Regions from separate parts of the Pseudomonas svalbardensis genome, predicted to be linked through region 2. Evidence: predicted binding sites of a transcription regulator. Region 2 holds the regulator's gene; the other holds the start of a gene.
What was found. Region 2 encodes FliA, which starts transcription of late flagellar genes. Its sites were predicted from a motif close to CTAAAGTTTNNNNNNNNNNNGCCGNTAA; they were not measured.
Positions count from the first base shown of each region.

Region 1: QFX16_RS00655 (methyl-accepting chemotaxis protein) is a predicted target of FliA. The motif match lies at 8,337-8,364, and genes of this name have one in related genera.

Region 1 is NZ_CP125619.1:129,218-141,402, reverse strand. Features, by position in the region: gene QFX16_RS00675 (DUF3050 domain-containing protein) at 562-1,338, shown strand; gene QFX16_RS00670 (diiron oxygenase) at 1,335-2,264, shown strand; gene QFX16_RS00665 (non-ribosomal peptide synthetase) at 2,278-5,694, shown strand; gene QFX16_RS00660 (SRPBCC family protein) at 5,717-6,184, shown strand; gene QFX16_RS00655 (methyl-accepting chemotaxis protein) at 6,340-8,220, opposite strand; gene QFX16_RS00650 (sigma-70 family RNA polymerase sigma factor) at 8,535-9,035, shown strand; gene QFX16_RS00645 (FecR domain-containing protein) at 9,035-10,048, shown strand; partial or broken gene QFX16_RS00640 (TonB-dependent siderophore receptor) at 10,137-11,887, shown strand; gene tnpB (IS66 family insertion sequence element accessory protein TnpB) at 12,065-12,185, shown strand, end outside.
Region 2 is NZ_CP125619.1:1,854,478-1,866,662, reverse strand. Features, by position in the region: gene QFX16_RS08510 (protein-glutamate methylesterase/protein-glutamine glutaminase) at 1-581, opposite strand, end outside; gene QFX16_RS08505 (chemotaxis protein CheA) at 631-2,880, opposite strand; gene QFX16_RS08500 (protein phosphatase CheZ) at 2,895-3,683, opposite strand; gene QFX16_RS08495 (chemotaxis response regulator CheY) at 3,714-4,085, opposite strand; gene fliA (RNA polymerase sigma factor FliA) at 4,253-4,993, opposite strand; gene fleN (flagellar synthesis regulator FleN) at 4,990-5,820, opposite strand; gene flhF (flagellar biosynthesis GTPase FlhF) at 5,937-7,265, opposite strand; gene flhA (flagellar biosynthesis protein FlhA) at 7,277-9,406, opposite strand; gene QFX16_RS08470 (hypothetical protein) at 9,642-10,301, opposite strand; gene flhB (flagellar biosynthesis protein FlhB) at 10,479-11,618, opposite strand; gene fliR (flagellar biosynthetic protein FliR) at 11,622-12,185, opposite strand, start outside.

The DNA of each region.
Region 1 (12,185 bases), 1.7 Mb from region 2:
TCCGAGTCGATGACGCGCCGGTGATAGCGGCTGCCGTGATTTACGCTCACTCTTGGGCTGCCAACAAATAATGAACGGGCGACGCACCGCACGAGCGGAGCAGTCCCCGCACCAAGAACCTACGGAAGGAGTCTTGCCACGGGAAAGGAAGAACCGGCGTTGATCCCAGTCAACTTCCGCCCCCCTATTTCATTTCAACGATTCAGTTAGAAAGTTGCTTCGAGTGAGGCATTCACTCTTCATTTTAATTCTGACTTATATAAGCCGGAAGGAGCAACTACATCCAAATGAAACTCAAGTGAAAAGTTTTATTGGAACTTGTCGCGCGCGATAAAGTTAAACTTTCAAATAATATAAAAAGAACTTGCCCGGAACTTTATTCATGTATTAGTTTTTCTCCGCCGCCTTGAATACTGGCGCCAGGCCGTCACTTAACGACGTATTGCAACGTACCCATATCAATTCGCTTGAGGCATCCGCTCGCCAACAAAAGTTCCAACTAACGATCGCTTATTTATCAAACACCCCAACGGTATTTTCAGTTCACTTATAGGTTCGCCCATGAAATCGACTAAAGACCGCCTCAACCAGAAGAAAGCAGAACTTAGCGCTCATCCGATCTTTTCTGAAATCAACTCACTGTCGGTATTGCAACGTTTCATGGAAACCCATGTGTTTGCGGTATGGGATTTCATGTCACTGACCAAACGCCTGCAACAGGAACTCACCTGCGTGCAACTGCCCTGGCTGCCACCACGAGATCCGCAGGCAGCGCGTTTGATCAACGAGATCGTGCTGGGTGAAGAGTCCGATGATCGTCCGGCTCATGGTCACTACAGCCATTTCGAGTTGTACCTGGATGCCATGCGCGAAGTTGGCGCCAGTACGGCGGTGGTCGAACGCTTCGTCGCACTGCAAAAAGAAGGCGTGAGTTACGACGTGGCACTGCAAAGCGTGGACGTCGATCCGGCGGCAGCGCAGTTCGTGCGCAACACGTTGCACACCGCGTTGCATGCGCCGGGGCACAGCGTAGCGGCAGCATTTCTGCATGGTCGCGAGAGCGTCATCCCGCAGATGTTCCAGCGAATTCTTGATGATTGGGGCATCGGCATCGAACAGGCGCCGACCTTCCGTTACTACCTCGAACGGCACATCGAAGTCGATTCCGAAGACCACGGCCCCGCCGCTGAAAAACTCCTCGCCCGGCTGGTCAATGGCGATCCGCAACGCGAGGAAGACGTCTACGCCAGCGCCATCGCCGCCGTGGAAAGCCGCATCGCCCTGTGGGATGGCCTGCGCCTGAGCATGAGCGAACCTATGCCTGAGGTGAACGCATGAACGCCGCCGACTACCAATCCTTCGCCGACGCCTGGGAAAGCCGCGCGACTATCCGTACCCGCCCCCGGCGCGTGCTGGAGAACGACGACAAGTTGATCTACCCGTTGAGCCGCCAACCGTTGGTGCTGAGCGAAACCTTCCTGCGCGAATGCCCGGAGCAGCGCGACTTTGCGCTGGTGCAGACGCTCTACAAATTCATCAACGACGTGGTGATTTTCGAAACCGAAATCGTCGACAAGACCGCCCGCAGCATCGCCAAGAATCGCTTCGCCGTGGCCTTCCCGTTCGCCTGCCGCTACGACGCCATGACCGTGGTGGTGGACGAGGATTACCACGCACTGGTGGCGATGGATTTCATGCAACAGACCGTTGCCATGACCGGCATCACGCCCATCGAACTGCCGGATGAAATCGAACTCAGCCGAGCCATTCCAGCGGCCGTGGCGCTCGCGCCGGAACACTTGCGCAGCGCCGTGGAATTGATCTGCGTGGCCATCGCAGAGAACACCGTGACCGGCGATGTCGCGGCGTTCGCCAAGGACGACACGGTCAAGCAGTCGATCAAGGGCCTGATGGCCGACCACTTGCTCGACGAGGGCCGCCACTCCGGGTTCTGGGCGCGACTGGTGCGCATCTACTGGCACACCGCGAGCGAAGACGACCGCCGCTGCATCGCGCACATCCTGCCGGTGTTCATCGGCCATTACCTGACTAACGACATTCAGAAATCGTTCGACTTCCGCCTGATCGAATCCTTGCAGATCAGCGATGGCGCACGTCGGGCTCTTAAGAGCGAAGTCTCGGGACTGGCCTTCCCGATCAATCGCCATCACCCGCTGGTCGCCAACATCGTGCGGTTTTTCCGCAGCAGTTCGCTGCTCGATTCGGCGTGTGTGCAAGACGCCCTCAGCGATTACCTGGTTTAACGAGGAGCCCATCATGAGACGTCTCGACATTCTGCTCATTGGACACAGCCAGGCCTTGACCGACCTGGCACTGGAACTTGAACAACACGGTCATTCTCTGGTGCGTCTGACAGCCGTCGACGAGCAGCCGTCGGGTAACGCTGATTTGCTGATCGACGACGCCAGCCTGCCTGCTCAAGACGTCGGCGATGCACCGCGACTGACGCTGCAACTGGGTATCGGTGTGCCTGGGATGTCTGGCCTGCCGCCGCTGGACTTGCTGTGCACGTACGGTTCGACGCTGTTCACTCGCGTGCCGATCATCGACGAGCCTTCGGGCAACGGCCAGGCATTGCGCCTGCGGGCAGTGACAGAACTGGTCGATCACGTGGCGCTGCTGGTCAGCCGTTTCTCTCGCGATGCCGACTATTTTCTACGGGCCGACCCTGCTGCTCCCGCGTGCTTCGAGCACGTGGAAAACCTGTTCTATTTGGAGAGCCTCGCGTTTTTCCATCGGCTCAACCTCACGGCGGCACCCGCGCTGCTGGAACTCAGCCAGATCCCGATGATCGAGCGCCTTGAGCAGCGCTTCATCCAGTGTGCCGAACGACCCGCGCTGAACATTGCCGGCACGTCCCTGAACTATCGGCATTTGCACGCCCACAGCCGCGCCATCCAGCAGCGTTTGCAGCCGTTGCTCGCTCAGCATCACGGGCCGTTGGTGATCGGGATCTGCCTGCCAAAATGCAGCGCGTTGTATGCGGGGATTCTCGCGATTCTTGGCAGTGGCGCGGTGTACCTGCCGCTGGAGCCGAGTCATCCTCTGCAACGTCAGCAGTACATTCTGGAAAACGCCGGGGCAGTCTTGCTGCTGCATGACGGTGAGCATCCGCTCGCGGCGCAAATGCCGGGACTCGACATCAGCCGCATCGACATCGGTGACGTGGACCTCGATCAACCCTTGATGCGCCAACGATCTGATCTAGATGCGCCGTGCATGGCGCTCTATACCTCGGGCACCACCGGCCATCCCAAAGGCGTGTTGCTCAGCCAGGCCAACCTCGCGCACTTCACCGCGTGGTACGCCGACTATGTGCAACTGAGCGAGCAGAGTCGGGTGCTGCAGTTTTCGTCGCTGAGTTTCGACTCGTCGCTGATCGATATTTTCCCGACCCTGCTCCAGGGCGCCGAGCTGATCGTGCCCGGCGACGATCAGCGCCGCGATCCGTTGCAACTGGTCGAGCTGATCCGTCATCAACAACTGAGTCACGCCTTTTTGCCGCCGGCGTTGTTGAGCATCCTGCCGCTGGATCAATTGCAATGCCTCGATCACGTGATGACCGGCGGCGATGTCTGCGAACCCTACGTCATCGAGCAGCTCACCCGTCAGGGCAACCTCTACAACCTCTATGGCCCTACCGAAGCGACAGTGTTGATCACCGCACGGCAACTGCGCACCGGCGACAGCAACCGCACCCTCGGCGCGCCAATTGCTAACAGTCAGGTGCTGATTCTCGATGAGGATTTTCAACCAGTGGCCGAACAGACTGTCGGTGAGTTGTACATCGTCGGGCCGGGCGTGTGCCTGGGCTACTTGAACAACCCGCAGCAGACTGCCGAACGTTATCTGAACCTGAGCCTGCCGAATGGCCAAAGCCTGCGCGCCTACCGCACCGGCGACATGGCGAAGTGGACCCGCGACGGCATTGAGCTGTGCGGACGACGCGACAACCAAGTGAAGATTCGCGGCTTTCGGGTCGAACCGGAAGAGATCGAACGCTGCCTGCGCGACAGTCAGTTGTACCGCCAAGTGGCAGTGGTTATCGACAGCCATCGACGGATTCTGGCGTTCCTCGCGCAGCCTCAGGAGGATCAACCCGGCACCGCTCGCGAAGCGCTGAAAGCCCACTCGATGCAGTTTCTGCCGGATTACATGCAGCCCACAGCGTGGACCGAACTGCCGAGCATGCCATTCGCCAGCAACGGCAAGGTCGACCGCAAGGCGCTGCTGGCAATGCCCGTGAATGTGTCCGAAAACACGCTGCGGCGCTTCCCCGCCAGTGCCGATGAGGCGCTGTTGCTGGAGATCTGGGCCGAGCTGCTGGAGCTGCCGGCCAGCGATATTTCCACCGACGAAAGTTTCTTCAACCTGGGCGGCCACTCGATCCTGCTGTCGCGCATGCTTTTACGTTTGCGTGAGGAATTCGGTCGCAGCATCTCGATCAACCGCTTCATCGAATTGCCGACCATCGCCAAGTTGGCGACCTTGGTGCGCGGCTCCGGCACCGAAGAGGTATTGAGCGAAAAAGCCTTGGCCGATGCTTTCCGCGAACTGGATATCCAGCCGTTGCCAGTCAACCGCATGGGCGATGTGCACAAGGTGATCGTTACCGGCGCCAACAGCTTTGTCGGCGTGCACATCGTCGAAGCGTTGCTCGCCTGGGGCGCCAGCGAAGTCGCCTGCCTGGTTCGCGACGGCGGCGGACAATCGGCAGCCGAGCGGTTTGCCCATGCGCTGCGAGAAAACCGTCTGGAGCATCTTGACCTGAGTCGGGTGCGGGTTTATGCGGCGGACATTACGCGTCCGTCATTGGGGCTCGAAGCGGATGTTTACGAGCGACTGGATCGGCAGTTCGGCGCGTTGGTGCACAACGCCGCCAACGTCAATCACGTACTCGATTACGAGTCGCTGGCGCGGGACAACGTCGAGCCGATTTTCGAGTGCCTTCGGTTGTGCGAAGGGCGCAGCAAAAAGATCTTCAACTTCGTCTCAACGCTCTCGGCCTCCAGCACGATTGCCGCCGATGGCCGGGTGCTGGAATTGCCCGCCGCACAGACCCCACCGATCTACATCAAGAACGGCTACAACCTGTCCAAATGGGTCGGTGAGCGGATCCTCGAACGGGCTCGCGAACGTGGAGTACGGGTCAATCTTTATCGCCCCGGCAACATCAGTTTCAACAGCCTCACCGGTGTCTGCCAGCCGCACAAAAATCGCTTGATGCTGATGCTCAAAGGCTCGATCCAGCTCGGCCAGGTGCCGGAATTCGCGCTGAATTTCGACCTGATGCCGGTGGACTTTCTCGCACGGTTCATCGCCTTCCACGCCAGCCGTTATTCACCCGAAAAAGCGGTGTTCAACCTGCACAACCCCGAACCTCTGAGCTGGGACAACTACGTCGCGTCATTCCGTGAGGCGGGTCGGGAGTTTTCCATGGTCAGCGTCGCCGACTGGCAGCAGCAACTGGGCCGGGTCGACAGCGACAACGCGTTGTTCGGCGTGCTCGGTTTCTACCTCAACGGCTTCGAGGAAGACATCGGCGACATCTCAATGATCGGCCACGCCAACGCCCAGGCGGGCGTGCGGCAGATGGGCGCGCATTACCCGGAAAAATCCCCGGCACTGCTGCGGCGCGGCTGCGACTACCTGAAAGAAATCAACTTCATCTGATTCACTCAACCGGAGCAAAACCATGAAAACCCTACAACCCGATACCCTGATCAAAAACCCTCAAGGCTGCCACGTCGTGTCTTCAGTGGAAGTGCCGGCGGATGCCGCGCAGGTCTGGGCGGTGGTCGGTAACTTTGCCGGCTTCGATCAATTCATTCCGGCGCTGTCGCACATCGAGATGACCGGCGAAGGCGTGTCGTCCCTGCGCAAGAAAATCTTCAAGGACGGCAACCTGGTGGTCGAGCAACTCAACTCCCGGGATGACCAGGCGCTGAACATGACCTGGACCACGATTTACAACACCTTGGGCGTGGCCAATTTGTGGGCGGCGATGAGTGTTGAACCGCTGGGCGCGGGCAAATCCCGAGCGACCTGGACCATCATCGCCGAACCCGCACAGGGCGGCGCCGAGGCATTGCCGGGGTTCACGGATTTCGTTCAGGGCTTTGCCGATGACTCGATGAACAATGTGTTGAAGCTGTTTGCGTAGGGCTTTGGTTCAGCGGTGACTGGTACACCGCTATCGCGAGCAGGCTCGCTCCCACTGGGGTTTTCAGTCGTTCACAAATGTTGTGATCACAGAAAATTCCATGTGGGAGCGAGCCTGCTCGCGATTGAACGATAACGCGGTTCAACTGACCTCAATCAGATCTTGAAGCTGTCGACCAACTGCTTCAACCGGTTCGCCTGCAGGGACAACGCATCGCAATCCTTCAACGTTTCATTGAGGTTGGCCACGCTCTGCTGGTTCAGCAGGTTGATCTGGTTGACGTCGACGTTGAGGGTTTCCACGACCGCCGTCTGCTCTTCGGTCGCCGCGGCCACCGACTGGTTCATGCCATCGATTTCGCCGATGCGCTGGGTCACGCTGACCAGACGCAGACCGGCCTGGTTCGCCACTTCGACGCTCTGTTCGCTGGAGACCTGACTGGCGTTCATGGTCGTCACCGCTTCGCGAGAACCGATCTGCAGCGAGGTGATCATCTTGTGGATCTCCTCCGCCGATTCCTGAGTACGGTGAGCGAGGTTACGCACCTCGTCCGCCACCACCGCAAAACCACGACCGGCTTCACCGGCACGGGCCGCTTCGATGGCCGCGTTGAGCGCGAGCAAGTTGGTCTGCTGGGAGATGCCTTTAATCACATCCAGAATGTGCCCGATGTTGTCGGTACTGGCGTTCAGGGTTTCGATCTGCGTGCAGGACAGGCTGATTTTCTGCGACAACTCGGTCATCGCCAGAATGGTTTTCTCCACCACCTGACGACCGTCATCGGCCTGCTCGCTCGCACCGCTGGCGTGCTGGGAAGCATCGGCGGCGTTGCGGGCGATTTCCTGGGTGGCGGCGCCCAACTGGTTGATCGCCGCGGCCACACTATTGGTGCGGGCGCTTTGCTCGTCGGAACCGACGATCGAAGCGTTGGACGAAGCCATCACCCGTTGCGACAGGTCGTGAACCTGGCGGGTTGCCGACGACACCTCGGAAATCGACGCGTGAATTCGCTCCACGAACTGGTTGAACGAACCGCCCAGCTCACCGAATTCGTCTTTGCTTTCCACGGCCAGACGTCGGGTCAGGTCGCCCTCACCTTGCGCGATGTCCTGCATCGCACGGCCCATGGTGGTCAGCGGACGCATCAGCACGTTGATCAGCAAGCTCAGCAGCACGGCAATGGCCGTCACGGCGATGAACATCGCGATCAGCGCAGAAGTGCGGAACTGGCTGAGTGGCGCGTAGGCCTTGTCCTTGTCGATCGACAGACCGATGTACCACTCGGCATTCGGCATACCACTGACTGGAGTAAACGAAAGGATACGGTCCTGCTTGTTCAGGGTGACTTCCTGATTACCCTTCTCGATGCGCACGCCGGCGTTCGGGTAGATGTCCTTCAGATTTTTCATCACCTGGTCTTTGTCCGGGCTGACGATCACCTGACCGTCGGCGCTGACCAGGAATGCGTGGCCGATGCCACCGAAGTCCACCGAGTTGATGATCTTCACCAGCGTTTCCAGGCTCAGGTCACCACCGACCACGCCAAGCAACTCACCGTTCTTTTTCACCGGCAGGGCGATGGTCACCACCAGGCCACCGACGGCAGCCATGTAAGGCGGGGTCAGCATGGTCTTGTCGGCAGCCACGGCCTGTTTGTACCAGGGACGCTGACGCGGATCGTAACCGTCAGGCATCTTCGCGTCCGGGCGCTGAGTGAACACGCCGTTGGCCTGGCCCACGTAGGTGAACTGGAAGTTCGAGGTCAGCGCCGGTTGATTGACCAGCCCCGGGAGGTCGGCATTGGCACCTTGATGGGCGACGTTCTGCGCGAGGTTTTCCAGCACCAACACGCGGCCACTCATCCAGTTCTGCACGCTGCTGGCGGTCAGATCGCCGGCCTGCTGGACGCTTGATTCGAGGTTTTGACGGATGGTGTTTCGCTGCAGATAGTCGTTGTACAAAGTGAACAACGCAAAAGCCAGCACCACGACGCCGGAGGCGGCCAGAAGGATTTTATGGCTGAATTTGAGATTCATTTCATGGGACTTCTTATGCAAAAAGTGGGGATGCGTTCCGGGTTGCAACATTCCATGTAACAGCGCAGGCAGGGCTCTGGGGCCGCTCTACTTTGGTGCACGCATGTCTCATAAGGCTGTCGGCACAAACCGGAGAAAACTTAGGCGTTTGTACGAAATGGTCGACATTCCTGTCAGATACCCGCCGAACGGCGTGCCAGAGCACCTGCTCAGTCTTTTTGTGATGACGGTTGTTCGTACGGCAGTTGCAAATTCCCCAACCCTTGATGACAATGCGACTAATTATCATTTGTGACGTTCGGGCTGTCGCGTTCATGTCCTCACCTGAGTTTGCAGTACAGGCGCTTTACAGTAGCCATCACGGTTGGCTCAACACGTGGCTGCGCGCGCGATTGGGTAATGCAGCCGATGCGGCGGACCTGGCTCAGGACACGTTTGTGCGTCTGCTGCACAGAACCGAACGCCTGGAACTCAAGGCTCCCCGCGCCTTTCTTCGAACGATCGCCCGTGGGTTGGTGATCGACCATTGGCGCCGTGAAGAAATCGAACGCGCCTACCTGGAAACCATCGCCCATTTGCCCCAGTCCGAAACCCCGAGCATCGAAGCGCGGGCATTGGTACTTGAGTTGCTGGAAAGCATCGCCCGTATGCTCGAAGGCCTGAAGCCGAAAGTGCGTCAGGCGTTTCTGCTGGCACAGTGCGAAGGGCTTACCCACAAACACATCGCCGAGCAGATGGGCTTGTCTCTGCGTTCGGTGGAACGCTATGTGGCCGACGCGCTGTATCACTGCTATGTGCTGCGGTATGAAACGTGATGCCTGTGGATAACTTGTCGCTGAATCGACGCGGTGAACCGCACCAGCAGGTGGTCAAACAAGCCATCCATTGGCTACTGCGTCTGCGTAACAACTCGGCTAATTCCAGGCTACGTCAGCAATGCGATGTCTGGCGGGCCGAACACCATGAACACGAACTGGCCTGGCAACGGGTGCAGTCGCTGCAAGCCGAGTTGAGCAGCAACCTGCGGGCAGTGCCCGGTGCTCAAGTGGCCTTCAATACGTTGGAAAACAGCGCTCAGGGACTGGGACGCCGCCAGGCCTTGAAGCTGCTGTCCGGTGCGTTGCTGATGGGGTCGGCGGCGTGGCTGGGCAAGGATGCAGTGGGCTGGCAACAGTGGTCCTCTGATTTCGCTACTGCCACGGGCGAACGGCGCGGTTTCCAATTGCCCGACGGCACACGACTGGAACTCAATACCGCCAGTGCAGTGGATCTGGATTACAACGCGCAGCAGCGGCTGATCAAACTGACTCGCGGCGAAATCATCGTGACGTGCGGCGGGATCGACGAAGGATCTTGGTTTGATCGACCGCTGCGGGTGCAAAGTCGCCAGGGTGTGTATGAAGGCGTCGGGGCACGTTTCATCCTGCGGCAGGACGGCGACTGCACGCGGCTCAGTGTTACCGGCGGCATGGTCCTCATACATTCACCACTTGCCGCCGATAGCACACCGATCCAGGTGCAGGCCGGGCAAAGTTATCTGATCGATCATCACCAGGCGAGGTTGGCGCCACCGCTGAACATGGATGCGGGTGCTTGGGTCGACGGGCTGATCGTGACTCGCAATATGCGGCTGGGGGATTTCCTTGATGAAGTCGGACGCTATCACCACGGTTATCTGACGTGCTCAGCGGACATTGCTGACTTGCGGTTATCCGGGGTTTTCCGCCTGGAGAACACCGACAGGTTGCTGGCCATCCTGCCGCAAACCCTGCCAGTGCAACTGCGCTATCGCACTCGCTGGTGGGTGACGTTGGAGCGACAGGCCTGAAATATTTTTGGCGGGTTTTCCGGACAAGTCCGGCTTAGTCAGTAAGCACTTCAATTCTGACCTCAGCGACTTCCTACGGAAACCTACAATGACTGCGCGCGCCACCAGTAAGAATCCTCTTCATTTCGCCGCCGATTCAGGCGTCCTGCGCTACGCCGTACGCGCTGCGCTGTTCTCTACCGCGCTGGGTGTCGGCGTGCTGCCGACACAGGGCGTAGCGGTAGCGGGCAGCGAGGTCAGCAGCCACCGTTACAACATTGCCGCAGGCCCATTGCGCGATGTGCTCAACCAGTTTGCGCGTCAGGCGGGGATTACCTTGTCGACGACGCCTTCGCGAACCGGGGGCCTTCAGTCACCAGGCGTGCAGGGCGAATATTCGGCGGACCAGGCACTGCGACGTTTGCTCAGCGGTTCGGGTTTGGAGGCCGTGAGTCAGGATGGCAGCAGCTACGTGTTGCGCCCGGTCGCCGAAACCGAAGCGCTGGCATTGCCCACTACCGACATCAAAGGCTTTGCCCTCGGCAATGCGCTGGGCAGCATGGACGGCTACAACGCGACGCATAGCCAGATCGCCACCAAGACCAGTACTGCGTTGCTGGAAACCTCGCAAAGTGTCTCTGTGGTAACCCGTGAGCAAATGGACGATCAAGGTTCGCAAACCGTGTCCCAGGCCATGCGTTACACCCCCGGCGTGCTGACCAACCCTTATGGCGCAACCCACCGCTATGACTACGTGGCGCTGCGCGGCTTCAACGATGGTTCTGTGGATAACATCTATCTGGATGGCTTGAAGTCCATGGGGGACAGTGGCACCTACAGCACCATGCAGGTAGACCCGTACTTCCTGGAGCGCGTCGATATTCTCAAAGGGCCGTCATCGGTGCTCTACGGTCGCAGTTCACCCGGCGGCCTGGTGGCGCTGACCAGCAAGTGGCCGCTGTATGAGGCCTATCATCAGGTTCAAGCCACAGTGGGCACCCAGGGTCAGCGCGGCATGGGTTTCGACTTCAGCGGCCCGGTGGATGATGACAAACGCATTGCCTATCGCCTGACAGGGCTGGCGGATCAGTCCGACACACAGTTCGATCACAACAAAGAAAAACGCTTCGCTCTCGCGCCTACGGTGAGCATCGATTTTACCGAAGACACCTCGCTGACCCTGCAAGCGTATTTGCAACACGATCCGTACGGTGGTTATCACGGTGGCGTGCCGGCCGACGGCACAATTCATCAGCGCAATGGGAATCGGATCTCCCCCCACTTCTTCGAGGGAGAACCGAGCATTGATGGCTTTCAGCGTGATCAGCAGTCCTTCGGTTATCAATTCGAGCACCGTTTCAATGACGTGTTTACGGCACGGCAGAACTTCCGTTACCTCGATTCCAAGGTGAAGCTGGATCAGGTCTATGCCTATGGCTGGACCACACCGAGCAGTAATGAGTTGAATCGTTATTACCGGTGGCGATGAGAAGCTTCATGCATTCATTGTCGATAACATGCTGCAAGCGGAGTTCTTCACCGGTGCAACCAAACATACTGTACTGATGGGCGCGGACTACCAGCGTCGCAAAACCGTGGTCGACTGGGCCAGCGGTGGACTTGCGATATGTCGGCTATAGCTGGGCCGACGCGGAAAACACCATGAAGGTGCCGTCCTACACGCTGTTTGATGCGTCTGTTGGTTACGACTTAGGCAAAGTAGGGTTGAAGCGCGTGGATGTTCGCCTGAATGCGAACAACCTGACGAATGAGTCCTACGTGGCCTCCTGTGCCAGCCTGAACTTCTGCTACTTGGGCGAAGAACGGAATGTCGCCGCGACAGTGAGCTACCAGTTCTAATCACTCATCACTCCAACAAAGCCAGCGCCTGAATCCGGGGGCAGGCTTTGTCGTCTCTGTGGGAACACTGTGGTGTATGCGTCCGGCCAAGTCATCTACCCAGCCCCGCAAAGCCAAGACATGGTGTGCACTTAAATTTAAGTGGGCACCAGTTCTAGCCTTTTAAGCGGGTATTTCATGCAGCCACAACGCCGTTCCTACTCCAAATCCTTCAAAGCCCAGGTCATTCAAGAGTGTGCCCAGCCCGGCGCTTCGATCGCCAGCGTCGCGCTGAGCCACAGTCTCAACGCGAACCTCG
Region 2 (12,185 bases):
AGTTTGTAGGCTTTGCGTTTCGGCGTTGGCGACGACGAGGCTGGCGCGTACGTACGCGCCGGAATCGGAGCCGGTGCCGGACGCGCAGGCGCACTGCTGCCGTAGCTGCTGACGCTGGCAGGTGCAGGCGTCGGGGCGGGTGCGGCGACAGGTGCCGGAGCGCTGTAGGTGTTGGCGCGACGGTTACTGCGCGAGATGCTGAGAATCTTCTCGCACAGCAGTTGCTTGACCTTCTCCGGGTTACGGGAGATGTCTTCGAAATTTTTCGGCAGGAAATCCACCGCGCCAGCGTCCAGCGCGTCGAGGGTTACCCGAGCGCCTTCGTGGGTCAGCGAGGAGAACATCAACACCGGGGTCGGGCAGCGCTGCATGATGTGCCGCACTGCCGTGATGCCATCCATCATCGGCATCTCGTAATCCATGGTGATTACGTCTGGCTTGAGGGCCAGCGCCTGATCAATCGCCTCTTTTCCGTTGGTCGCCGTGCCGACGACCTGGATATTCGGATCCGCTGAAAGAATTTCCGAGACGCGGCGGCGGAAAAACCCCGAATCGTCCACCACCAGGACTTTAACTGCCATAAACACTCCGTTAGACGGAGCGAGGCTCAGTCGCCCCGCTCCACCAGAATCAAATACGCCGTGCGGCGTAACGCTTGAGCATGCTCGGAACATCGAGAATCAGCGCAATGCGGCCGTCACCGGTGATGGTGGCGCCGGACATGCCCGGGGTTCCCTGGAGCATTTTGCCCAATGGCTTGATGACCACTTCTTCCTGGCCCACCAGTTGATCGACGACGAAGCCGATCCGCTGAGTGCCCACCGAAAGGATCACCACATGGCCTTCGCGCTGCTCTTCATGAGCGGCGGAGCTGACCAGCCAGCGTTTGAGGTAGAACAATGGCAGCGCCTTGTCCCGCACGATCACCACTTCCTGGCCGTCCACCACGTTGGTGCGCGACAGGTCGAGGTGGAAGATCTCGTTGACGTTCACCAGCGGGAACGCAAACGCCTGGTTGCCCAGCATGACCATCAGCGTCGGCATGATCGCCAGGGTCAACGGGACCTTGATGACGATCTTCGAGCCCTTGCCCTTGGTCGAATAGATATTGATGGTGCCGTTGAGCTGGGCGATTTTGGTTTTCACCACGTCCATGCCCACGCCGCGTCCGGAGACATCGGAAATTTCGGTCTTGGTCGAGAAACCCGGCGCGAAGATCAGGTTGAAGCAATCGGTTTCGCTGAGGCGATCCGCTGCATCCTTGTCCATCAAGCCTTTCTTCACGGCAATGCCGCGCAGAACATCGGCGTCCATGCCCTTGCCGTCATCGGAAATCGACAGCAGGATGTGGTCGCCTTCCTGTTCAGCGGACAGGATCACCTTGCCGCTGCGAGGCTTGCCCATCGCTTCACGCTCGGCCGGCTCTTCAATACCGTGGTCGACCGAGTTGCGCACCAAGTGGACCAGCGGGTCGGCCAGGGCCTCGACGAGGTTCTTGTCGAGGTCGGTTTCTTCGCCGACCAGTTCCAGGTTGATCTCTTTCTTGAGCTGGCGAGCCAGGTCGCGAACCAGACGCGGGAAGCGCCCGAAGACCTTCTTGATCGGTTGCATCCGGGTCTTCATGACCGCGGTTTGCAGGTCGGCCGTGACCACGTCGAGGTTCGACACGGCCTTGGACATGGCTTCGTCGCCGCTGTTGAGGCCCAGACGGACCAAGCGGTTACGCACCAGTACCAACTCGCCGACCATGTTCATGATTTCGTCGAGACGCGCGGTATCGACCCGCACGGTGGTCTCGGCTTCGCTGGCCGGTTTTTCCGGTGGCGGCGCGGACGGAGCACGAGCCGGAGCCGGGGCAGCAGCAGCGGCAGGCTTCGGCGCTTCGGCTTTAGGCTCGGGCGCTTTGGCAACGGGTTTCGGTGCAACAGCCTTGGCAATGGGCGCCGCAACCGAAGCGCTGGCGCCCGACGCGGTACCGACTTCAGTGAACTTGCCTTTGCCGTGCAATTCGTCGAGCAGCGATTCGAACTCGTGATCGGAGATCAGATCGCCCCCAGCCGCTTTAGCGGTGGGCGCAGCCGGGGCCGGCACCGCAGCAATGGCCGATTCCAGCGCATCAACGGCAAAGTTACCCTTGCCGTGCAGCTGATCGAGCAGTGCTTCGAACTCGTCGTCGGTGATATCGGAGCTGTCGCCTGCCGCTTTCGGGGCAGCCGGTGCGGCTGGCGCCGGGGCCACCGCATCGACGGCGAACTGGCCTTTACCGTGCAGTTGATCGAGCAACGACTCGAACTCGGCATCGGTAATTTCGTCGCTGCCCGCTGCATTGCTGCTCGGCGCCGGCACAGCCGCCGGGGCTTCTGCCTGAGCCTTGACGGCGTTCAGCGAGTCCAGCAGTTGTTCGAATTCGTTATCGGTGATGTCACCCGATTCGCTCTCGGCGGCAGGTTCTTCCACCACCTCGGCGACCGGTGCCGTTTCATCGGCGGTTTGCGGCTCGGCCAGACGGGCCAGAGCTGCCAGCAGTTCAGGCGTGGCAGCCGTGATCGGGGTGCGCTCGCGGACTTCGGTAAACATGCCGTTCACCGCATCCAGCGCTTCGAGAACCACGTCCATCAGTTCCGAGTCGACGCGACGTTCACCCTTGCGCAGGATGTCGAACACGTTCTCGGCGATGTGACAGCACTCCACCAGCTCGTTGAGCTGGAGGAAGCCGGCGCCTCCTTTTACAGTGTGAAAACCGCGAAAAATTGCATTGAGCAAGTCCGCATCATCAGGTCGGCTTTCAAGCTCGACCAGCTGTTCGGACAGTTGCTCTAGAATCTCGCCGGCCTCAACCAGGAAATCCTGAAGGATCTCTTCATCGGCGCCGAAGCTCATGTGTAGGGGTGCTCCTAGAATCCAAGGCTGGAAAGCAAATCGTCTACATCGTCCTGACCGGACACAACGTCTTCTCTTTTATCGGCATGAATCTGCGGACCTTCACCCTGAGAGAGATGTTTTTGCGGATCTTTTTCTGCCAGCATCGCTTCACGGTCATGTTCGATGCCCGCAAAGCGGTCCACCTGACTGGCCATAAGCACGAGCTTGAGCAGGTTGCTTTCAACTTCGGTGACCAATTGGGTCACGCGCTTGATCACCTGACCGGTGAGGTCCTGGTAATCCTGAGCGAGCAGAATGTCGTTGAGGTTGCTCGACACAACGCGATTGTCTTCGCTGCTGCGTGTCAGGAAACCGTCGACTCGCCGGGCCAGCTCGCGGAACTCTTCAGCCCCGACTTCGCGACGCATGAACCGTCCCCAGTCGGTGCTCAAGGCTTGGGCTTCGTTGCTCAGGCCGTTGACCAGCGGCGTGGCGTTTTCCACCAGGTCCATGGTGCGGTTGGCAGCAGCCTCGGTCAGCTTGACCACATACCCCAGACGCTCGGTGGCATCCGTGATCTGCGAGACTTCCTCGGCTTGTGGCATGTGCGGGTCAATCTGGAAATTGACGATCGCGCTATGCAGCTCGCGAGTGAGCTTGCCCACTTCCTGATACAGGCCACGGTCACGGGTCTGATTGAGCTCATGGATCAGTTGCACAGCGTCGCCGAACCTGCCTTTTTCAAGGCTTTCGACCAGTTCGACCGCGTGTTTTTTCAGAGTCGATTCGAAATCGCCCTGTGAAGACTCGTTATGCTCCATAGCTCCCCCGTGGCGCAGTGGCTTCGCACATCAACCGATGCGTTCGAAAATCTTCTCGATTTTTTCTTTTAACGCCTGGGCCGTGAAAGGCTTGACCACATAGCCGTTAACACCGGCTTGGGCTGCCTCGATGATCTGCTCGCGCTTGGCTTCAGCGGTCACCATCAGCACCGGCAGGTGCTTGAGCTTTTCATCGGCACGCACGTGGCGCAGCAGATCGATACCGGTCATGCCAGGCATGTTCCAGTCTGTTACCAGAAAGTCGATGCTGCCGCTGTTGAGAACCGGAATGGCAGTAGTGCCATCGTCGGCCTCGACCGTGTTGGTGAACCCAAGGTCACGCAACAGGTTTTTAATGATCCGCCGCATCGTTGAGAAGTCATCAACGATGAGGATTTTCATGTTCTTGTCCAATTCGACCTCCAAGCAGTCTTAAACGCGCCCAGCACCTGGACGCGCCATTTCAATCAATCCGGCAAAGCACTCAATGACTGTCTGGAGCACAACAGATCGGGACCGGTACGGTTCAACACCCCACCAGCCGCGTTCGCAGTGTCCCCACACTGCCTTCAGCGCGCTCGCCACTCCCCCAAACGCCCCCGCAAACGGGCCGCGCACTGGCTGTGTAACTGGCTGACCCGAGATTCGCTGACCCCCAGGACCTCACCGATTTCCTTGAGATTCAACTCTTCGTCGTAGTACAGCGCCAACACCAGTCGCTCACGCTCCGGCAAATTGGCAATCGCGTCCGCCAGCGCTGCCTGGAAGCGTTCATCTTCCAGATCGCGCGACGGCTCCAGATGAGCACTGGCGCCATCCTCGTGCAGCCCTTCGTGTTCGCCGTCCTGCAACAGATCGTCGAAACTGAATAAGCGGCTGCCCAGGGTGTCGTTCAAAATCCCGTAATAATCGTCGAGACTCAATTGGAGTTCGGCCGCAACCTCGTGATCTTTAGCGTCACGGCCGGTTTTAGCTTCAATCGAGCGAATGGCGTCGCTGACCATCCGGGTATTGCGGTGGACCGAACGTGGCGCCCAGTCCCCCTTGCGTACTTCATCGAGCATCGCGCCACGGATTCGAATGCCCGCGTACGTCTCGAAACTCGCGCCTTTGCTGGCGTCGTATTTGGTCGACACTTCAAGCAGGCCGATCATCCCGGCCTGGATCAGATCTTCCACCTGAACACTGGCTGGCAGACGCGCCAGCAAGTGGTAGGCAATGCGTTTAACCAGTGGCGCGTAACGCTCGATCAGCTCGTACTGCGCGTCACGTGCCGACTTCTTGTAGAGGTTGTAGCCACTGGCTGTCATAGCACGGGTCCTGCCGTTTGTTGCACGAGGCGCTCGACGAAAAACTCCAGGTGCCCACGCGGGTTGGCAGGCAGCGGCCAGGTATCGACCTTCTGTGCAATGGCCTTGAACGCCAGTGAGCACTTGGACCGCGGGAAGGCTTCGTAAACGGCGCGCTGCTTCTGCACAGCCTTGCGCACACTTTCGTCGTAAGGCACCGCGCCGACGTATTGTAAGGCGACGTCAAGGAAGCGATCCGTGACCTTGGTCAACTTGGCGAACAGGTTGCGACCTTCCTGCGGGCTCTGGGCCATGTTGGCCAGGACCCGGAAGCGGTTCATGCCGTAATCGCGGTTCAGCAGTTTGATCAGTGCGTAGGCATCTGTGATCGAGGTCGGTTCGTCGCAGACCACCAGCAAGACTTCTTGCGCTGCGCGAACGAAACTGACGACCGAGTCTCCAATGCCCGCAGCGGTGTCGATCACCAGCACGTCGAGGTTGTCGCCGATATCGCTGAACGCCTGGATCAGGCCGGCGTGTTGGGCCGGGCTCAAATGAACCATGCTCTGTGTGCCGGACGCGGCCGGGACGATGCGAATGCCGCCAGGGCCTTGCAACAGTACGTCGCGCAGCTCGCAGCGGCCTTCGATCACGTCGGCCAAAGTACGTTTGGGTGTCAGTCCCAGCAGGACGTCGACGTTCGCCAGCCCCAGATCGGCGTCCAACAGCATGACGCGCCGGCCGAGCTCAGCTAGAGCCAGGGACAAGTTCACTGACACGTTAGTCTTCCCGACGCCACCTTTGCCGCCGGTCACCGCGATCACCTGTACGGGATGCATGCTGCCCATGAATTTTCTTTACCTTGTCTTACTTAGACGGAGGCCACATTACTGGCTGCGCGTTCACTAACTGAACAATGCATGGCAGACCATCGATGTAGGTACAAAAACTGTTCATTAATACCTCAGCCGACCTGCTTGGTCGGGCTGTGGTAAATATCAGCGAACATGTCAGCCATGGCTTCTTCGCTGGGTTCTTCTTGCATTTGCACGCTGACGGCGCGACTGACCAACTGATGACGACGCGGTAGATGCAAATCATCCGGAATCCGCGGGCCATCGGTCAGGTAGGCCACCGGCAATTCATGACTGATGGCCAGGCTCAACACCTCGCCCAGACTTGCCGTTTCATCCAGTTTAGTCAGGATGCAGCCAGCGAGCCCACAACGCTTGTAACTGTGATAAGCGGCCGTTAGAACCTGTTTCTGGCTGGTGGTTGCCAACACCAGATAATTTTTTGATTTGATGCCACGACCAGCCAGGCTTTCGAGCTGCATGCGCAGTGCCGGATCGCTGGCCTGAAGGCCCGCGGTATCGATCAGCACCACGCGTTTGCGCAGCAAGGGCTCCAGCGCCTGCACCAGCGATTGGCCCGGATCGACATGCGTCACCGACACATTGAGGATCCGGCCCAACGTCTTGAGTTGTTCCTGAGCACCAATACGGTAGCTGTCCATGCTGACCAGCGCGATATTCTGCGCGCCGTACTTGAGCACGTAACGGGCCGCGAGTTTGGCCAGGGTGGTGGTCTTGCCCATGCCGGCGGGGCCGACCATGGCAATCACGCCGCCCTCTTCCAAAGGCTCGACTTCCGGTGTGGCGATCATCCGCGCCAGGTGTGCCAGCAACATGCGCCAGGCCTGACGAGGTTCTTCAATATCGGTAATCAGCGCCAGCAAATCACGCGACAACGGGCCGGACAGACCGATGCGTTGCAGGCGACGCCAAAGATTGGCCTGGGCCGGACGGCTGCCTTGCAGCTGATTCCAGGCCAGGGAGCCGAGTTGCACTTCCATCAGTTCGCGCAGGCTGTTGAGTTCGAAACGCATCGAGTCGAACGCCCGTGGGTCGACGCCACCGGAGGCAGGTGCCGCAGCCGGTGCAGGACGACGGGGTTCGGTGTAGGTTGGCTCGATCAGCGGCTCGGCGGCGGTCAGTGGCAGGCCGGCGAACAATTGGCGATTGGTGGACTTATCGCTCTCGCCATCGCTGCGCAGGCTCAGTTCGGCCTGGGCGGTGACGATCCGCGATTGGGTCTTGCGCAGCTCGTCTTCGAGTTCCATGTTCGGAACGCGCGGGGCCAGCGCCGACAACTTGTAATCCAGGGCAGCCGTCAGCTCGACACCACCGGCGATCCGGCGGTTGCCAATGATGGCGGCATCACCGCCCAGCTCATCACGAACCAGTTTCATGGCCTGACGCATATCGGCGGCGAAAAAACGCTTAACTTGCATAAACCACTACCTCAGCCGTTGGGCCCTACTGTCGCAACGATGGTCACTTGCTTGTTGTCAGGAATTTCCTGGTAAGCCAACACATGCAAACCCGGGACTGCCAATCGGCCGAATCGCGACAGCATCGCGCGAACCGGACCGGCTACCAACAGAATCACCGGTTGACCTTGCATTTCCTGACGCTGCGCCGCATCGATCAACGAGCGTTGCAGTTTCTCAGCCATGCTTGGCTCCAGCAGAACACCCTCTTCCGAGCCTTGTCCTGCCTTCTGAAGACTATTGAGCAATATTTGTTCCAACCTTGGCTCCAGGGTGATCACTGGCAGCTCGGAGTCAGTGCCTACAATGCTTTGGACGATTGCGCGGGATACGCCAACGCGAACCGCGGCCACCAGCGCGGCAGTATCTTGACTCTTGCTGGCATTGTTTGCGATGGCTTCGGCAATGCTGCGAATGTCCCGTACTGGCACCTGCTCGGCCAGCAACGCCTGCAATACTTTGAGCAGCTGCGACAGAGACACCACACCCGGCACCAGCTCTTCGGCCAGTTTTGGCGAGCTTTTGGCCAACAATTGCATGAGCTGCTGCACTTCTTCGTGACCGATCAACTCGCTCGAGTGTTTGTACAGAATCTGGTTCAAGTGGGTTGCCACTACCGTACTGGCATCGACCACGGTGTAACCGAGGGATTGCGCCTGGGCACGCTGGCTGACTTCGATCCAGACCGCCTCCAGACCGAAAGCCGGATCTTTGGCGGTAATGCCGCTGAGCGTACCGTAGACCTGCCCCGGGTTGATCGCCAGTTCGCGGTCCGGGTAAATCTCCGCTTCAGCCAGGATCACCCCCATCAGGGTCAGGCGGTAGGCGCTCGGCGCCAGGTCGAGGTTGTCACGGATATGCACGGTCGGCATCAGGAAGCCCAGATCCTGGGACAGCTTCTTGCGCACACCCTTGATCCGCGCCAGCAACTGACCACCCTGATTGCGGTCCACCAGCGGAATCAGCCGGTAGCCGACTTCCAGGCCGATCATGTCGATCGGAGTGACGTCATCCCAGCCAAGCTCCTTGGTTTCCTGAGCGCGAGCCGGCGATGGCAGCAGTTCCTGTTGACGCTTGACCTCCTGCAAAGCTTGAACCTTGACCACGTTCTGCTTCTTCCAGAACAGGTACGCGCCGCCGGCCGCCAGGGCCGCCATGCTGAGAAAGGAGAAGTGTGGCATGCCGGGCACCAGGCCCATGACCGCCATAATACCCGCCGCCACTGCCAACGCTTTCGGCGAGGCGAACATCTGGCGATTGATCTGTTTGCCCATGTCTTCCGAGCCGGACGCACGAGTCACCATGATCGCTGCGGCAGTCGACAACAGCAGTGATGGCAATTGCGCCACCAAACCGTCACCGATGGTCAACAAGGCGTACACCCGACCGGCATCGCCGAAGGTCATGCCGTGCTGGAAGATACCGACCGCCATGCCGCCGATCAGGTTGATGAACAGAATCAGCAGGCCGGCAATGGCGTCACCGCGAACGAACTTGCTGGCACCGTCCATGGAACCGTAGAACTCCGCCTCTTGGGCGACTTCCGAACGACGGGCCTTGGCCTGAGCCTGATCGATCAGACCAGCGTTGAGGTCGGCGTCGATCGCCATTTGTTTACCGGGCATCGCATCGAGGGTGAAACGCGCACTCACCTCGGAAATCCGCCCGGCACCCTTGGTCACCACGACGAAGTTGATGATCATCAAAATCGCGAAGACGACGATACCGACCACGTAGTTACCGCCGATCACCACCTCGCCGAAGGCCTGGATCACCTTACCGGCGGAGGCGTGACCGTCCTGACCGTGGAGCATCACCACCCGCGTGGAGGCCACGTTCAACGCCAGCCGCAGTAGCGTCGCCACCAGTAGAATGGTCGGAAACACCGCGAAATCCAGCGGTCGCAAGGCATAAACGCAGACCAGCAACACCACGATCGACAAGGCAATGTTGAAGGTGAAGAACACGTCCAGCAGGAACGGCGGGATCGGCAACATCATCATCGCCAGCATGACCAGCAGCAGCAACGGCACACCCAGATTGCCCCGACTTAAGTCGGCAACGTTTGTGCGAGCACTGTTGAGTAACTGAGAGCGATCCACCGGTATTCCCCGTTCCTTGAAGCAAACTTTTTGACGCCGAAAGCGGGCGCGGGACGGGTACTGCAAGAAGCCTTCCAACTTTTGCGGAGGCGGGGAATAGAGGGATTTATTGAGCTTTTGTAGCAGCTGTCGAGCGTTCGAGGCGGGATCGCGCTCGACGAACTCCTCGTAAGGTTTCACGGCTGCTGCGCCGCCGGACGCAGCCTCGCAGGCTCGACAGCTGCTACAAAAGGGATTAACGCGCCGTCAGAATCTGCTCTTTGTGGATCGGACCGAGATGAAGCGACTTGCCGACCATGTACCGCGTACCTCTATGCATTTGAAGACCTTCCACCTCTACAAAATCCTCCTCAGCGTAACCGAGCACCACGATGGTTAAAGGTGCCTTCTGACCAGAAAGGTCGTGCCCCAGCATGAGGTTAAGCGCCCATTGAAAGGGAATGACCGGCAGGTCTTCGACGTTGATCTCACGCTTGTCCTCCCAACGAAAGTCCTTGCGCGCAACAACTTGCAAACGGCCATCGACCACACTGAATTGCGGTTTGTGATAACACTCCTCCAGCCCTCCACTTGACCACTGATCCATGTAATAACGAGGGGATGTGAAGACATCGAACAACGCGCGGTTATCACCAATATTGCCAGCAGCACCGAAGAAGTAATTGTATGCATAGTGGTAGCCGAACCCGTCCAGTTCGGGGCGAATCGCATTGATAGGGCTGTTCAGATAACCCGGAATATATGCATTGGCCATCTGCACAAAATGCGTAAAGTCCAGCGTCATGCCGAACGTAGCCGAGTAACTGATCGTGCGCTCGAGCGGATCCTCCTCCAGGACTCCCGAAACAAATTCCAACGCCATCCCTTGAAGCTTTCTGTATTCACGCTCTGCCATGACCGTAACCTCAAATGCCTAAATGAACGCCCATCCATAGTGATCAATCCACTCATTGAACGACCATAGCAAGGACATCGAACGGGAGAATTCCCAAGGCCATGACAACGCTTAAGAGGAAGTGTGTCTACTGTCAGAACTAACAGGTACATAGCGTTTTCAGACGGACGGCGGCTCTCAGGAATCGCGCCGCAAATCCGGCGGAATCGGCAGGTCGTCCTTGAGCGGATCCGGGCGCTTACCCTTGCCGGCGCGATGCTGGCGGATCTGGTAGACGTAAGCGAGCACCTGGGCGACGGCAAGGTAGAGCCCGCCGGGAATTTCCTGGTCAAGCTCGGTGGAGTAGTAAATCGAACGCGCCAGTGCCGGCGACTCAAGCAGCAGCACTTCGTTGGCCACAGCGATTTCACGGATCTTCAAGGCAAGGAAGTCGCTGCCCTTGGCGATCAGCATCGGCGCCCCACCCTTGTCCGGGTCGTACTTGAGCGCTACGGCGTAGTGGGTCGGGTTGGTGATCACCACATCGGCGTCGGGGATCGCCGCCATCATCCGGCGCTGGGACATTTCGCGCTGCAGCTGGCGAATCCGTTGTTTGACCTCCGGCCGTCCTTCCTGGTCTTTGTGCTCGTCGCGCACTTCCTGCTTGGTCATCTTCAGTTTCTTGATGCTTTCCCAGAGCTGTATCGGCACGTCCACGGCGGCGATGATGATCAGCCCGCAGGCCATCCACAGGGTGCTCCAGCCGACCACTTGCAGGCTGTGAATGATCGCCATGTCCAAGGGCTCATGGGCGATGCGCAGCAGGTCATCGATGTCCGAGGACAACACCGCCAGGGCCACGAACAACACGATGAAAAATTTTGCGAGGGCCTTAAGCAGTTCCGCTATGGCCTTGGACGAGAACATGCGCTTGAGGCCGGCGCCGGGGTTCATGCGACTGAACTTGGGCGCCATGGTGCCGGCGGAGAACAACCAGCCACCCAGCGAAATCGGCCCGATCAGAGCAGCGAGCAATAAAGTGATCATCACTGGCTGAATCGCCAGCAAGGCAATCTGCCCCGAGTGCAGCAGATAGATGCCCATGGAGCGCTGATCCAACAGCACCTCCCGCGACAGCGAGAAGTTCAGGCGCATCAGTTCCATCAGGTCCTGCGCCAGCGCACCACCGAAAATCAGCAGGCCACCAGCGCCGGCGAGCATGATCGCCAGGGTATTCAGCTCTTTGGAGCGCGCAATCTCTCCCTTCTCACGGGCGTCCTTTTTCTTTTTGTCCGTGGGGTCTTCTGTTTTGTCCTGACCGCTTTCGCTCTCAGCCATGACTCAGCGCGCCCGTGCCAGTTCGCGTAACAACTGCAAGGCCTCGGAAGCCAGCGGTTGATACTGATTGATAATGTCCGCCAGCCCGACCCAGACGATGAAAAGCCCGAGTACCAGCGTCAGCGGGAAGCCGATGGAAAAGATGTTCAGCTGTGGCGCAGCCCGGGTCATCACGCCAAAGGCGATGTTGACCACCAGCAACGCAGTGATCGCTGGCAACACCAGCAACAGCGCGGCACCGAGGACCCAGCCGAGCTTGCCGGCCAGCTCCCAGAAATGATTGACCATCAACCCGCTACCGACCGGCAGCGTAGTGAAGCTTTCAGTGAGGACTTCGAATACCACCAGATGGCCATTCATCGACAGGAACAACAGCGTCACCAGCATGGTGAAGAACTGCCCGATCACCGCCACCGAGACGCCGTTGGTAGGGTCGATCATCGAAGCAAAGCCCATGCCCATCTGAATGGAGACGATCTGACCCGCGACCACAAAGGCCTGGAAGAACAGCTGCAAGGAGAAACCCAACACTGCACCGACGAGGATCTGCTCGGCAATCAGCAGCAG